2 regions of the Lysinibacillus sp. EB106-09-02-XG168 genome follow, and region 2 is predicted to be linked to the other one. Evidence: riboswitches for the same ligand, from Rfam matches in the RefSeq annotation. Region 2 holds a riboswitch; the other holds the start of a gene.
The links. Region 2 has a riboswitch for cobalamin ahead of nikA (nickel ABC transporter substrate-binding protein). Riboswitches for the same ligand answer to the same signal wherever they lie in the genome.

Region 1 (7,711 bases), 280 kb from region 2:
CCTTTTTATTTGGTGCTATTGGGTTATGGGGCTATAAAGCTGTTAATACGTTAGACTCTATGATTGGCTATAAAAACGATCAATATAAAGATTTTGGTATGTTTGCAGCAAAGCTAGACGATGTACTTAATTTTATTCCAAGTCGATTAACAGGTTTACTTATGGTGCTAGGGACGAAAAATGAAACGAATGTATCGCTCGGGAAGCGCTTAAAACGGTGGGCACAAGATGCGAAAAAGCATCCAAGTCCTAACAGTGGTTATTTAGAAGCAGCTACAGCTGTTCAATTAGGTGTTCAGCTTGGTGGAAAAAATACATATAAGGGTGTCGTTTCTTATCGAGCAATAATGGGAGAGAAATTAGTCCCTTTAACAAAAGAGCATATTGCAACGTCAGTGATTCATATGCGCATCGCGACCTTGCTCTTTACGCTAGTAATGTTATCAGTGGAGGTGTTAATTTTTGCAATTACCTAATCACGGAGCAAATCCGCAAAATGTTTATCATCAGCTAGGACTTAATATGCCTGAAGAGGTGTATGATTTTAGCGAAAATGTGAATTCGGCAGGGCCACCACCGTTTGTCGAGGCACGTTGGCGGACATTTTATCCGCTCATTCAACGTTATCCAGATCCGGACGGTGAGCCGTTTTTATCAAAGGTGGCAGCTTTTCATGCTGTGCCAAAAGATTCTATATTACTAGGTAATGGTGCATCTGAGCTTTTTAGTGTTTTAGTTAGACGCTATGCCAATAAGCGTGTTATTATCGTACATCCAACTTTTTCAGAATATGAACGAACATTAACAGCTGCAGGCGCTGAAATTGTGCCAATTATTGTGGAGGATATTGTTCACTATACATTGCCAATGAAGCATCTGAAGCGTGAAATGGTGAACGCGGATGCTTTATATATTTGTACACCGAATAATCCAACAGGGGTGCTTCCAAAGAAAGAAAAGCTTCTTGAATTAATCTCTCACGGTGCAAAGGTCAATTGTGAGCTTGTCATTGATGAGGCATTTATTGACTGGGTAGATGAAGCTTATTCATTAATCCAGTATGTGGCAGAAAACCCTCATTTGATTGTCGTTCGTTCGATGACAAAAATGTATGCGATTCCAGGATTACGCCTAGGCTATTTAGTGGCGAACCCGGTAGTTGTTAAGGAGCTAAAGTATATTCTACCGCATTGGAACTTGAATGCCTTTGCCCTCGTTATCGGGACAGGTTGTTTAGATGAACGCGCATACTGTGAGCAAGCCATTGCCTATGCTAAAGATCAACGACAGTCGCTCCAGAGCTATTTACAGGAACATGGTTGCCAGGTGACAAATAGTGTAACGAATTATGTATGTTTTTCATTACCGAAAAATCAGCAAGCAGATACATTTTTTACATATTGTTTATCAAAGGGTGTCGTACTGCGTCATACAAAAAACTTTATGGGCTTAAATGGCGAATGGTTCCGTATTGGGATTAAAGATATTGTAGCTATGACGTATTTACAGAATTGTTTGCAGGCGTGGTTTAACTTCACTCAGCAGAAGGCTACCACCTCTATAGATGGTGATATGAATGCTTCTGGTACAAAAGATATCTGTAGCTGACGCTTCGCTTTCGGTACAGAAAGCATTTGCTGAAATAGAGGAACTCAGTCTAAGAGCGCCACGTCCTGTGGTAACGACTGAGTGACCAACATCACGTTGGCCCAAAGCCTCCGGCGGATGTTACAGAATCGTAAAGGAATCCTTTGTGCTAGCACAAAGCCGATTTTGGGACGCAAATATGCCGAGGTATAATTGATTGCAAATAAGGAGTGAGAAAACTGACGACTTTTTATTTAGTAAGACATGGCGAAACGATGTGGAATAAAGAGCGACGGCTACAAGGATGGTTAGATTCGCCGTTATCTGAAAATGGTATTTTACATGCAGAAAAACTTCGTGATCATTTGAAAAATACTAATTTTACAGCGGCATATAGCAGTTCAAGTGGTCGTGCGAAGGAAACGATGCAAATTCTTCTAGCTGATCGACAGCTTCCAATCTATGATGAGGGTAATTTACGGGAGATTTTTTTAGGAGATTGGCAAGGAAAAAAAATCGAGGACATCGTGATTTCTCATCCGGATTATGAATTATATACTGATTATCCTGGACAATTCGTTGCAACCCATACGGAAAGCTTTGGTATGGTAACAGAACGAGCAATATTTACGTTAAAGAAAATAGCAGAAAAATATCCCGAAAATACTGTTTTGATTGTGTCACACGCTGTAACCATTAAGTGTATCATTAACGCTATTTTAGGCCGAAGTGTCGATCAGCTATGGACAGAGCCATATATTAATGGTACAAGTGTAACGATTATTGAACTTGTCGATCAACAATGGTTCGTTCATGAGATCGGTAACATTCAACATTTACAATAGGAGGGGAAACCATTGCCACTGATTTTCATTACTGGGGGAGTACGCAGTGGTAAATCCCACTTTGCTGAAAAAGCGGCTGTTACTCACTATCAAACAGAGTCTATGCAAGCACAGCGGCTTATATATATTGCTTCCGGCGTAGCGTTGGATCGTGAAATGGAGAAGCGGATCATTCGACATCAGGCAGACAGACAAGCGCAAAATATCGAGTGGCTGACGATAGAAGCACCTTATGAAATCGCAGATACTTTGCATAAACTGACTGATGGAGATGTCGTGTTATGGGACTGTGTTACGACGTGGTTAACAAATGCGTTTTACGAAGGGTTTGACACGGGAACTCCCTGTGTGGAACAACCTGGATGTTTAGAAAAGAAACTTGAGGTTTTAAAAGAGGCGGTAGAGACGTTACTTGAGAAAAGGGTGACGTTTTTTATTGTCTCAAACGAATTATTTGATGAGCCACCATATACGAACGAGGAAGTAGAGTTATACCGGCAAATGCTTGGGGAATTACATCAATGGTTCGTGTCTAAAGCAGATGAGGCGTATGAAATCAATTACGGTGTCGTAAAGAAATGGAAATAATGAATGATGGTTTGAAATTAAAAAGAAGGTAGGCAAGACGATGAAAAATATCTGGCATAGCATACAACTTGCGTTTCAATTTTTTACAGTTTTGCCAGTACATAAAGAAATTCCTTTAACGAAGGGAACGATTACAGGGATGTTCGCCTTTTTGCCATGGATAGGGGCACTCATGGGTACCGCAGTGGCTGCGGTGATTTATGGTTTAACGGAATGGACGGCAAGTAGCGAGGTCTTACTTGCCTTCGTGATTATCGGATTATTTGCCATATTTACTGGTGGACTACATTTAGACGGTTTTATTGATATGGGTGATGCTTATTTTTCCTATCGAGATCGTGAGAAGCGGCTTGAAATTTTAGATGATCCACGTGTTGGTGCATTTGGTGTGCTTTCAGTGCTATTTTTAGTGCTTGGTAAATTTGTCATACTTCACGAATTATTCGTACAGCAAAAGTTTGAACTGTGGATGCTTCTATTTATTCCGTTATGTACACGAGTAGGTATGAGCTTTTATTTTATGTCGCTTAATTGCTCAAAGGAAAAGGGGCTTGCCTACTTTTTTAAAACACATATTAAGCCGGGTTTACTAATCTGCTTTATGCTTTTAACATTAGTTGTAGCATACAGTAGCTTGTTGTTTGTAACGGGCTTCACAATTGTTCCGTTCGTGTTGATGGCAGTACTAGCGATTGCTTTTTTAATCTTTCGGCAATTTACAGTGCGTAACTTTGGCGGTGTTTCTGGGGATTTACTCGGTGCATCAATTGAAGGAATGGAGGTTGTACTGTGGGTGACGTTGTTACTGTGCGCTTAATGAGACATGCACCAACAAAGGAAAATTTAGAGAAGCGTTATATCGGTTGGACAGATTCTTCATTAGCTGATGCATCTTTACTCTCTATTGTAAATCAAGAGGCTACGAAGGTGTATGGGAGTGATTTACTACGCTGTAGGGAAACAGCTGCCCGTTATTTTCCGAATGCAACTTATGTGTCTGATCGAAGATTTCGAGAGTCGAATTTCGGAGAATTTGAAGGGCTCACATATGAAGACTTACAATCCGATCGTCGTTATTGTGCATGGTTAGATGATCCTGTACAGTATCCACCTCCAAGGGGAGAAGGCTTTGATATGTTTTGTGCACGTGTTTTGGAAGGGTTCGCTGCATTACCAAAAGGGGAAGATGTGTATCATCTCGTTGTCCATGGCGGGGTTATTCGAGCGCTACTCGTAGCCTTTGCTCCAACTGAGCAATCTTTTTGGTCCTATCAAACACCGCATGATAAAATGTTTTCTTTAACGTTTACAAGAAGTGCTTGGGAGGAGGGAGCAAGATGCATGTCTTTATCGGAGGAGCCTATAGTGGAAAAACCGACTATGTTATGAAATTACTTGCAGGTCAAAACGTTGAGCTAGTGGATGGCACGCTACCAGATGGCTCTCCTACTTGTGATGTACTAGTTATAAAAAATATAGAGAAATGGCTCGTAACACAAGATCTTGAGGAGGATGAACCTCTTGTCAGTACTATTTTGAGGAGACTAAAGACCCTTGAAGAAAATTGTGCCTTGTATATAATAGTGACCGATATGGGGCGTGGCGTTGTGCCGATGGACAAACAGGCACGATTATTACGTGATACATGTGGGCGTTTGTACCAAGCTTTATTTGCAGAAGCCGAACAAGTCGTCCGCATTTGGTACGGTATTGGGGAACAAATTAAATGATTTAGTGTCTTGAAGAATTTATATGGCTCTTCAAAAAGGGTAGGGATGACGTTTATTGAAGTGAAGGCTGGACGCCCCCAGAAAGCTTTGCTCTGTGCGAAAGCGAAGCGTCAGCGGCAATTTTAACTGTGCGACAGCAACAACAAAGCGCCCAACCGGAACGGAAATCAACCTACGTTATAAGGACGAGCCAAGAAAGAGGAAATGGGATGGATCGACAAAAATTGATGAAATTGACGCTCACTGCCATGGTAGCTGCAATTTGTGCAGTAGGTGCAGTCATTAAAATTCCAACATTTATTACAACTGCTGCGCTTGACTCTGCACCGGCATTTTTAAGCGTTGTATTTTTATCGCCAGTATTAGCTGGTACTGCGGGAGTCATTGGGCATTTTATTTCAGCCTTAACTACTGGCTTCCCTTTTGGACCACTACATATAATTATTGCTGTGGAAATGTTTATCGTTGTATGGATCTTTGGGGTTATGCATAAAAAAGAAATGCATTTCTGGAAATGGCCTGTGGCACTTATTTTAAATGGTGTCGTGGCACCTATACCATTTTACTTTATTATTAGTCCGGCATTTTACTGGACGTCATTGACTAGTCTTCCAGTGGCAACACTCATTAATCTAGTGATCGTTGCGGTGGCGATGCCAGTTCTGTCGAAGGTGTTTGTGCGTAAGGAAGGTCGAGTACATTGAGAAATGCAATAAAAATAGGTGAGCTCATTGCGACAACCGATAATGCCGCTGCAATTGGCGAAAAGCTACAAGATGTTGTGTCTGCTCCAGATCAGCTTACGGCATACTTTACTGCACGTGTTACATTTTTAGAGCAACTTGCTGCAAATGCTTTACCAAGGCATATTTTACTTGCCAATTTTTCAGGGGATGCTGCATGGTCTCGTTATGTTGTAGGCATTCAGCAGGTTTTTGATGAGGCTGGTCTTTTTTGTCCGCAAATAGACGGTAGTTCAGAGACTAATATGCCAACTTTACAATCAGGTTTGTCAATAACGATGCTTGGAGAGCAGCAGAAACGTACAGCAACTAAGTATAAGTATGAGCAGCTATGTTGGTACACATATGGCATGCCGCTTGTAGGCAATGAAATCCTTGCACAGCCTGAAGATGTCGCACAGCTTGAATCTATTTTTCAAGCGTGGAAAGAGGGAATCGTACAGCAAGTATGGCCAGTAGGATCAAAAGGTCTACAAGCAGAGTTTAACCGACTTTTTGGTGAGCAACAGGTCAAAAGTTCATTAGATGTTGAGAAAACGGCTGGTCCATGTGCAGTAGTTTTGCTAGGAATAGATCCAGAAAAAGAGCAGCAAGTACAAAAATATTTTCCTAGAAATTTTGAAAAACTACGTAAAACTGCATTGTAATCGGGCTTGCTTCGAGAAAAAATAACACTTTGAAAAATTCAAGGGGCAAAACGCCTATTGCAACTATAAACACTATATGTTAGATTTGTTTAGGAGTTAAAACACAATATATAGTATTTTGGACGAGCGGTACCAAATATGGTTTAAAAGGGAATTCGGAAAAGAGTCATCTTAGGCCGAAGCTGTCCCCGCAACTGTAAGTGCTGACAAATGATGAATAGGCCACTGTAAAGAACGGGAAGGCCATCATTTGGAGGAAGCATGAGCCAGGAGACCTGCCGATTTGTTCAAGACAGCAACACATTCTTCGGGGATTGAGAAGTGGAGGCGAGAGATTTGTCCACTTCTTAGTGTGCATGTCCTTCATTTCCATTTCCGATTTTACTGCGATTACGTAACCGATAAATGTTGCGTGATCGCTTTTTGTGTTGCTGGAGAAAGAAAGGGAGAGAATGTATACATGACAATTCAAATCGAACAGCAAATTGCTAAGCTCAAGAAAAGTTATACGGAGGATGAACTCGAAAGTTTTGTAAGATTATCGGATCGATGGCTACGAAAAAACGACAATGCAACATTTGAAGCATGGGCGGATGCGATGATTTTACAAACGCTTAGCCTAATTGATGAGGAGGAGCCATTCTGGACATTTGTCGCTGCTCAAATTTATTTAGAAAAATTGTATGATCAATTTGCAATGCGCCGTGGCGTTTCAGTGCAAGATGTTTATAAAGGTTTCCCGGAACAATTAGCACGCTATACAGAAGCTGGTTTGTATCATGAATGTTTAACAACAAAATATAGTGAGCAGGATCTTCAAGAACTCGCTTCCTATTTAGAATCAAGTCGAGATGAATTGTTTACGTATATTGGCTTAAAAACATTAATGGACCGCTATGTTGTTCGCGATTACACGAAAACACCAGTGGAGCTACCACAGGAACGATGGATGGTCATTGCGATGACCCTGATGCAAGATGAAACTGAAAATCGTTTAGAAAAAGTACGTGAATCTTACTGGGCAATGAGTAATTTATATATGACTGTGGCAACACCTACATTATCAAATGCAGGTAAAACACATGGACAGCTATCTAGTTGCTTTATCGATACAGTAGATGATAGTTTACAAAGTATTTATGACACGAATACAGATGTCGCTACATTATCGAAGTACGGCGGTGGTATTGGTGTTTATATGGGTAAAATTCGTAGCCGTGGCTCATCAATCAAAGGCTTTAAAGGTGCATCTAGTGGTGTTTTACCATGGATTAAACAGCTTAACAATACGGCGGTTTCAGTCGATCAGCTAGGTCAGCGACAAGGAGCTATTGCTGTCTATTTAGATGTTTGGCACAAAGACGTCTTTACGTTTTTAGATTTACGCTTAAACAATGGGGATGAACGTCTGCGTGCCCATGATATTTTCACAGGGCTATGCTTACCGGATATATTTATGGAAACGGTTGAAGAGCGCGGGGAATGGCATTTATTTGACCCACATGAAGTAAGAGAAGTTATGGGCTTTTCACTAGAAGATTTCTACGATGAGAAAAAGGGTGATGGCACTT
Region 2 (7,711 bases):
TATTTCCTGATGATTGTTGAGCATATCTTCTTTACCATATAACATATACCCTCGAATAGCAGCATTTGCACGAACTGTTTGAAAGGAAATATCATTATACAAGTTCATTAGTTCCGTATTTTTTTCGATTTCCGCAAGTGTGTGTTTATTATCATTTAAAAAGTATATAGCAATACTGGTAATTAGCAATAGAAATACTAAAACTATACCAAAAGCAAATTGCAGTTTTCGTTCTACCGTTGTTTTCATACGACTCCCTCTATTCTACTATTAACATTAGTCCTCTTGAGTATAGCCTAATCATACCTTTTATCCCATAAGAGGTGCGTCTTTTATCATAAATCAACACTAATTTTTTACAAAATTTAAACACATCTCCAAATGTCTTGACTTCTGTAAATTTAATATGGCTATTTAAAAGCGTAGTACAAACATAGCGGCAACAATTTCACGATGTAGGTTTCGAACTGGCTTTCACATTGTGGGTTCACGTTGTTCGTTGGTGTTATTACCAAAATTAGGGTAAACTGTTAACAACTAAAATAAGGGAGAGTAGTAGAAAATGAGTAAACCAGATTTATACGTTAGTTTAGTAGTAGGCTCTGAATGTGATATCGAATCGCTTGCAATACGCTCTGTACTTGAGTCATTCGGTGCACGAGTGACTCTTCATTTAATTGGAAGACCCAATGATTTAATTGATGTTTTGTCTGGGGAAGATTTAGACGATCGAATAGATTATTTAATTTTAAACTTCCATGGGAACGAAGGACGTTTTTGCATGCCAGAGTTAGGTGAGGATATTTATGAGTTAAATGAACCAAGGGGTGAATTTTTCGGTCCACACGAGATCTTAAATTACTGTACATTAAAAGATGTGAAAGTTATTGCCTCTGGCTGTACTTTAGGTGAAAAGCAGTTAGCTACTGCATTTTTAAAAAGCGGTTGCCACTCCTATTTAGCCCCGGATGATTACATAGATGGTAATGCCAATTTAATGTTTCTCATTAGATTTATGTATGAAATCATTGCTAATGAGCGCACACAACAAGAAGCCTTTGAAATCGCAAAATCTATTGACGATGAGACTTCGATGTATCAGCTTTATTTTGCATAGTAAAAACAGCAAAAAATCGTAGCTATAAAATCGGCTACGATTTTTTATTTATTTAAATCTTCCCTTAGGCTAACACGTTTTTTGTCTGTCCCGGGGATGCGAAGGCAGAATAGCGTCGTATAGTTCGAGTGAAGCGGGGTGTTTAAATGGATCGTTCTTATTGATTTCCTCAACAAGTCGGCCTTTATGCATCACTAGTATTCTATCTGATATAAAGCGTATTACATTTAAATCATGAGAAATAAAAATATAAGATAACTTCAGTTGCTTTTGTAGTGATTGAAGTAGTTGCAATATATTTTTCTGCAATATCATATCGAGGCTACTGATAGCCTCATCTAACACAATTAATTTTGGTTTTATTGCAATTGCTCTAGCAATATTTACGCGTTGCTGTTGACCTCCACTAAGCTGTGAAGGATATTTATTAGCAATATTGTTTTCTAACTCAACACAGTTCAGTAGCTCCTCTACTTTACGTTGCCTTTCGCTTTTGGAAAAATTCTCAAAATTAAGAAGTGGTTCTTCTATTATTTCTGCAATTGTTTGCTTTGGATTAAAAGAGTTAAAGCTATTTTGAAAAACAGCTTGTAAATCTCTTCGAACCCCCTTTTTTTCTTTAGAGCTAGCTTGATATAAATTTACATTATTAAATCGTACAATTCCACTCGTCGGATTCTCTATGCCCAAAATGATCCTAGCTAATGTACTTTTTCCTGATCCACTTTGACCGACTACTCCTAAACATTCGCCTTCCTGAAGCGAAAATGTGACCTGTTGTAATACTGGTATTTCTAGTTTTTTTTGTATAAATGACTGCCTCTGATGATAGTACTTCTCAACATTCGTCACCTCTAATAGAGCCATTTACTACCTCCTCTAAAAAGTGATTCTCGATTGTAAAAGTTTCTTTGTATACCAATGCTGTGGCGCGTCAAAAAAATCAAAGACATTCGCCTGCTCGATGAGTTCTCCCTTATACATAACAGCAACTTCATCGGCAAGTTCAGCAATAACACCAAGGTCATGTGTGACGAGAATAATCGCCGCATTTGTTTCATCTCGAATTTGATTAAACAATGTTAATATTTTCTTTTGATTGACAGTATCAAGTGCTGTTGTAGGTTCATCGGCAATATATAATTTAGGTTGCATCGCAAAAGAAAGAGCAATCATGACACGTTGTAACATCCCTCCACTTAATTGGAAAGGATAATATTGCAAAAGTTTTTCGGGATTAGGTAAATTTACTTTATTCATAGCGGAAATAGCTATCTGTCTTATTTCTTTTTTAGTTAAAACGTAATGCGCTTTTAATGTTTCTCTAAAATGCATTTCTATTGTTTGAATACTATCAAAAGCTACCAAAGGATTTTGTGTAATCATCGATATATGCCTTCCTCGATAATCTCTCAAGCTTTCTTTTGTTACAGATGATAAATCAATATTTTGAAATAAAATTTGCCCCGTCGATTTTGCTACAGCTGGAATAGATTGCATAATTGCTTGACATAACATCGACTTACCACTACCACTTTCACCGATAATACCTAATATACGACCTTTATTTGCAGTTAAATTAATAGAAGATAGGATTTCCTGCTCTCCTATTTGCACATTTAAATCTTTGACTTGTAATAAGATTTTTCTTTCCATAGCAATCCCTTTCAATGATCCACTTGCTTGCTTTGACGAGAGATGAAGTTAAATAATAGGACTACAATGATTATTGCTATACCTGGATAAAGCATAAGTTCAGGATGTAGTCGAATATACTGTTTGCCTTCACTAATCATCATTCCCCACTCAGGAGTAGGAGCTTGAACACCTAATCCAATAAATGAGAAGCCAGCGATTTCTAAAATGACTTTTCCTAAATCTAATGAAATAATAGTTAGCATGGGCGCCTTTATATTTGGCACGAAATGGCGTAGGATTAGCTTAACTCCTGAAGTTCCACTAATTTTAGCAGCTTTTATAAATTCTTTTGCATGAACGCTTATAAATAAGCCTCTTAAAACTCTAGAATAATAAACAGTTTGAGTAAAAATAAGTGCCAATAATAGATTTTTTAAGCTTGGACCCAAAATACCTAGAAGTCCAAAAACAAGAACAAGCGTGGGGAATGCTAATAAAATATCACAGATACGAATAAAAAAATAATCAATTATCCCCCTTTTAAAAGCCACTATTGCCCCTATCCATATAGCGAAAAAGGTTGCTACTAATTGGATAAATAAAGCTGATCCTAAAGAATAGCGAATACCTAACAGTATACGTGAAAGTATACATCGCCCTAAATGGTCTGTGCCGAGAGGATATGCCCATGATGGTTCTAAAAACTTTTTAGATACATCTACCAAAAAAGGATCATTCGGCATGATAAACGGTGCAAAAAGCCCCAATCCCCCAATAAATGTGAGAAGAGTTATACTAGTTAATTGTTTACCATTTAAACTTTTGTGTAATTTGATCAATCTACTCTCTCCTCCTCACTATCATTAGCTGAGGATCAAGAACTCGATGTAATATATCTGTACATAAATTAGCAAAAACATAGATGATAGCAATTATTAGAACATAACATTGCACAACTGGATAATCCCTATTCATAATTGATTCTATTAAGTAGCGACCTAAACCTGGCCAGCTAAATACTTGCTCCACAATAACTGCCCCACCTAATAAATTTCCAAGTGTCATGCCAAGCATCGTCGTCAACGGAATAGCTGCATTTTTGAAGACGTGTCGACTGAGAATAACAGATTTTTTTAACCCCCGTAAAAATGCATACTGAACATATTTTTTTTGTAATTCTTCTATAACACTTGTACGAATTGCTTGAACAAACAATCCAGTGGTTGGTAATGCCAAAGATACTGCTGGTAAAATCATATGTAAAATAGTCCCTTTACCATTTGTCGGGAAGATGCCTAGCTTCAAACTGAATAAGTATAAAAGAAAAAAACCTAACCAAAAAGTTGGGATGGATACACTGATAATAGATAATAAGCCGACAATCCTATCAAATATTGAATTTTTATAAAGTGCACTAATAATACCTAGTGGAATACTAAAGCAAATCATACATACAAATGCAGCTAGGGCTAATTCAAAAGTTGCCGGCAGTTTTTCTACTATTTCTTGAGCAACGGGTAATTTACTCACAAATGATGAACCAAAATCGAAGTGCAACACACCTTTTAGCCATATAAAATATTGAATAGACAATGGTTGATCAGTGCCTAATTCCGATCGTAGCGCCTGTATCGCTTCTGCTGTCGGGGCGACCCCTGACATTCTAAGTATGACCTCCGCTGGCTCTACTGGAACAAAACGAATAAATAAAAAGGTCATTATTGACACCCCTAGTAAAACAAATGGTAATGTAATAACTCGTTTTAAACAAAAAAGCCAAGTTGATTCGTACATTTCTTTCATCACTTCCCAAGTCTTCATAGTGCAAAAAGAGAGGAGTCATAGTAGACCCACTCTCTTCTCATTCTCTTACTTTAAATCCATTTGAGCATAAGGGATATCGTATTCAGATGCACAGGGATTAAAATCTTTCATATGTTTATGGTAAATAACGTTATTCGTTTCATATGAAATTGGATAGAATAATGCTTGGTCATGGAACATTGTTAAAATATCTTTATACAATTGCACACGTTCCGCTTCATCTGTACCAATTAATAATTGATGTATTTTGCCATCAATTTGCGCTGCGTTATCTAGGCCTAATTTCGCTTCATAAACACCATTTGCATTCGGTGTTGCTGACTCGTTTGCGAAGCTGTGTGGGTCTGTTGGTGGACCGTTTGTGCGCCAGAAATTAATATCTACTTGATTATCCATTAATTTTTGGAGCCCTACCATTACATCGGCGCCTTCAAGGTTTAATTGGACGCCTATTTTTGCTAATTCCCCTTGCATTAATTCTGCCATTGGTTTTTGGATAGCATCTGTTGCAATGTAGATTAAATCTAATTGAAGAGGCTGCCCATTTTTAGAACGGATTTTATCACCATTTTTTAATGTCCAACCTGCTTCATCTAATAGCTGCTCGGCTTTTTTTGGATTAAATAGTATTGGTTTTAACTCAATATCTGCGTATGGAATAGCACCCCAAAACAGTTTATTGGCAACTTTTTCTGTACCATGGGTAATACTTTCAACCATTTGTTCTTTATTAACTGCGTATTGAATAGCCTGGCGTACTTTTAATTCTGCTAAAGGACCAGATTGTGTATTAAAAAGTAATGCTCGTGTAGATAAAGGTTCAGATACAGCCGTTTTGTATTGATCACTGTCTTTTAAGAAAGTGTAGTTATCTAAGCTAATAATGCCTCGACCATAAATTATGTCTAATTCTTCATTTTCAAATGCCAGTGAAATAGATTCTGAATCAGGAATAATTTTCACTTTTACTTTGTCAACTAGTGGCTTTTCACCCCAATAATGTTCGTTGCGGCTAAAAATTGCATATTGATCTTTTTTATATTCGGTTAATACCCATGGACCTGTTCCAACCGGAGCATTAATACCTTTATTAGTTGTATCTCCTTCAGGGAATCCGTTATCCCCTAAAAAGCGAAATGGTCGCACAAAAGCCAGTTCATTTAATACAGGGTAATAGGGCGCATCTAATTGTAGACGAATTGTATAGTCGTCTTCTTTCACAACATCTACAATATGATTCACCATCCCCATCCAAGAGTGTGTATCACGATCTGCTAAAACCGCATTAAAATTACGAATAACATTATCTGCATTAAATGCTGTCCCATCAGAGTATTTTACATCTTGTCTAAGATGAAATAGATAAGCTGTTTTATCATCAGAAATTTCCCAGCTCTTCGCTAATTTCGGCGATATTGTCCCGTCATCGTTATATTCTACCAATGATTCATATACCATTGCTTGCGCAGTCATTTGGTTTGGTAAATAGGTGTGCGGATTTAAAGGCCCTATATCTAGCGGCCAGCCAACTGTTATCACCTTTCCTTCGTTAGAAGTTTTACTTCCATTACTTTCACCCGAGCTTGAACAGCCTGCTACAATGGTTAACATCAGTATGAGAATGAAAGGTAATATTTTTTTAAAAAATATCATTATGATTGCTCCTGTCTATTCTTGGGTGATAGAAAATTGATATATGTATGTTTCTCCACCATAATACTAACTTGAAACTCAAAGTAATCTCATGACTATGATTAGAAAAATGCAAAAAAAAATCCTTATTCCACGTGAATAGGGATAGAAAAACTCATTATTAAAAGCCTTCCATCCATCTCCCTATCTTTCGTAGATCTACAATGAATCTTACTACAAGCAGGCATTCTGGCTTATGAATCTTCATTTTGCTTCACCTTCCCAAGTACTTACTCAGTGGTATTAGAAACAAAACTCCTCATTTACAGCTGCGGGACAGCATGGGATTTACACCCATTTTCCTTTAAATTAAGCGAAAAAGTTTTTTCACTCAAACTTGTAATGATACATATTAAATTAGTATTAAACATAACACGCTGCAAAGACACACGTCAATTTTATTTTCTGAATATAATATAGTTTTGAGATTTTTCAACATAGATATTTATGTTTATTCCACAAAAAAAAGCCACCACATACTAGTGCGATGGCTACACTTCTATCGTTGATGTTTTTTTAACATTGATTCTGTAAAAAACTGAGATTGTCCCTTTGGAATACTTATTGTTTGCCACTGAGAACCCTTTACTTGCTTAGCGATGTAAACGATTTGACCGACATGTTGTGAATAATGGGCCATTTGTCTTTCAATCGCATCTATCACGGAATGCTGCTCTCCCCTTATCGTTACAAACCCATTTAAATCAGCTTCAGATAATCCTTGTAAAGCATCTAAAAATACTTGCCAGCCCTTTTCCCATACTGTCATAACCTCTTCTTTTGTCTGAAGGCTATCCGTAAATTCATCATCACGATTTCTCGTTGCTTTCTCACCATCTGTCGTTAGAAAGTCAGTCCATCTCGATATCATATTACCACTAATATGTTTTACAATCACTGCGATACTGTTTGAATCTTCATTATACGCCCAGTGCAATTGGGCCTCTTCTAATTGGTCGAGTGTTTTATCGCCTAGCTCTTTGACACTTCTAAATCTTGTTTTGACAACATTTAAATACATTCGCGCTAGCGTCATTGTTGACCCCCCTGTCCCTTTTCAACTATTTTAATAATATTCTGTATCAGACAAAATCTTTCCCCTCCTTCTACACTATAACAAGGCTACAGGTATAAAAGATTAAATTTAAACCAAAAAAAACCGTCTCTTCATTAATTGAGACGGTTTCCTTCGAGCCATTATAAATTTTCATCAATATATGTTTCTATATCTGATACAATCGTGTCAATAGGGACATCCTCTGGATTCTCTGCATACCCCGAATACATTTTTACGATTACGCCATCTTTATCAACTAAGAAAAATTGATTCCCATGGACGACTTGGTCGCTGTTAGGATCATTTCTGACGATTATTTTTGTTGATTTTACAGCGAACTGCTCGATATATTTTTGTGAATAACCAGTAAGTAGATTCCATTT

Region 1: linked by a shared signal. The riboswitch ahead of AC3WSO_RS10880 (ribonucleoside-diphosphate reductase subunit alpha) and the one ahead of nikA (nickel ABC transporter substrate-binding protein) in region 2 are both predicted to bind cobalamin.

What each region holds. Positions count from the first base shown of each region.
Region 1 is NZ_JBYTDN010000003.1:2,064,263-2,071,973, forward strand. It holds gene cbiB (adenosylcobinamide-phosphate synthase CbiB) at 1-476, shown strand, start outside; gene AC3WSO_RS10840 (pyridoxal phosphate-dependent aminotransferase) at 463-1,608, shown strand; gene AC3WSO_RS10845 (histidine phosphatase family protein) at 1,818-2,432, shown strand; gene AC3WSO_RS10850 (bifunctional adenosylcobinamide kinase/adenosylcobinamide-phosphate guanylyltransferase) at 2,445-3,020, shown strand; gene cobS (adenosylcobinamide-GDP ribazoletransferase) at 3,061-3,837, shown strand; gene AC3WSO_RS10860 (histidine phosphatase family protein) at 3,810-4,409, shown strand; gene AC3WSO_RS10865 (bifunctional adenosylcobinamide kinase/adenosylcobinamide-phosphate guanylyltransferase) at 4,358-4,750, shown strand; gene AC3WSO_RS10870 (ECF transporter S component) at 4,960-5,454, shown strand; gene AC3WSO_RS10875 (hypothetical protein) at 5,451-6,140, shown strand; cobalamin riboswitch at 6,251-6,438, shown strand; gene AC3WSO_RS10880 (ribonucleoside-diphosphate reductase subunit alpha) at 6,601-7,711, shown strand, end outside.
Region 2 is NZ_JBYTDN010000003.1:1,785,935-1,793,645, reverse strand. It holds gene AC3WSO_RS09460 (methyl-accepting chemotaxis protein) at 1-249, opposite strand, end outside; gene AC3WSO_RS09455 (delta-aminolevulinic acid dehydratase) at 563-1,117, shown strand; gene AC3WSO_RS09450 (ABC transporter ATP-binding protein) at 1,187-1,984, opposite strand; gene AC3WSO_RS09445 (ABC transporter ATP-binding protein) at 1,997-2,773, opposite strand; gene AC3WSO_RS09440 (ABC transporter permease subunit) at 2,785-3,594, opposite strand; gene nikB (nickel ABC transporter permease) at 3,596-4,549, opposite strand; gene nikA (nickel ABC transporter substrate-binding protein) at 4,625-6,232, opposite strand; cobalamin riboswitch at 6,434-6,627, opposite strand; gene AC3WSO_RS09425 (DUF1572 family protein) at 6,771-7,307, opposite strand; gene AC3WSO_RS09420 (SCO family protein) at 7,469-7,711, opposite strand, start outside.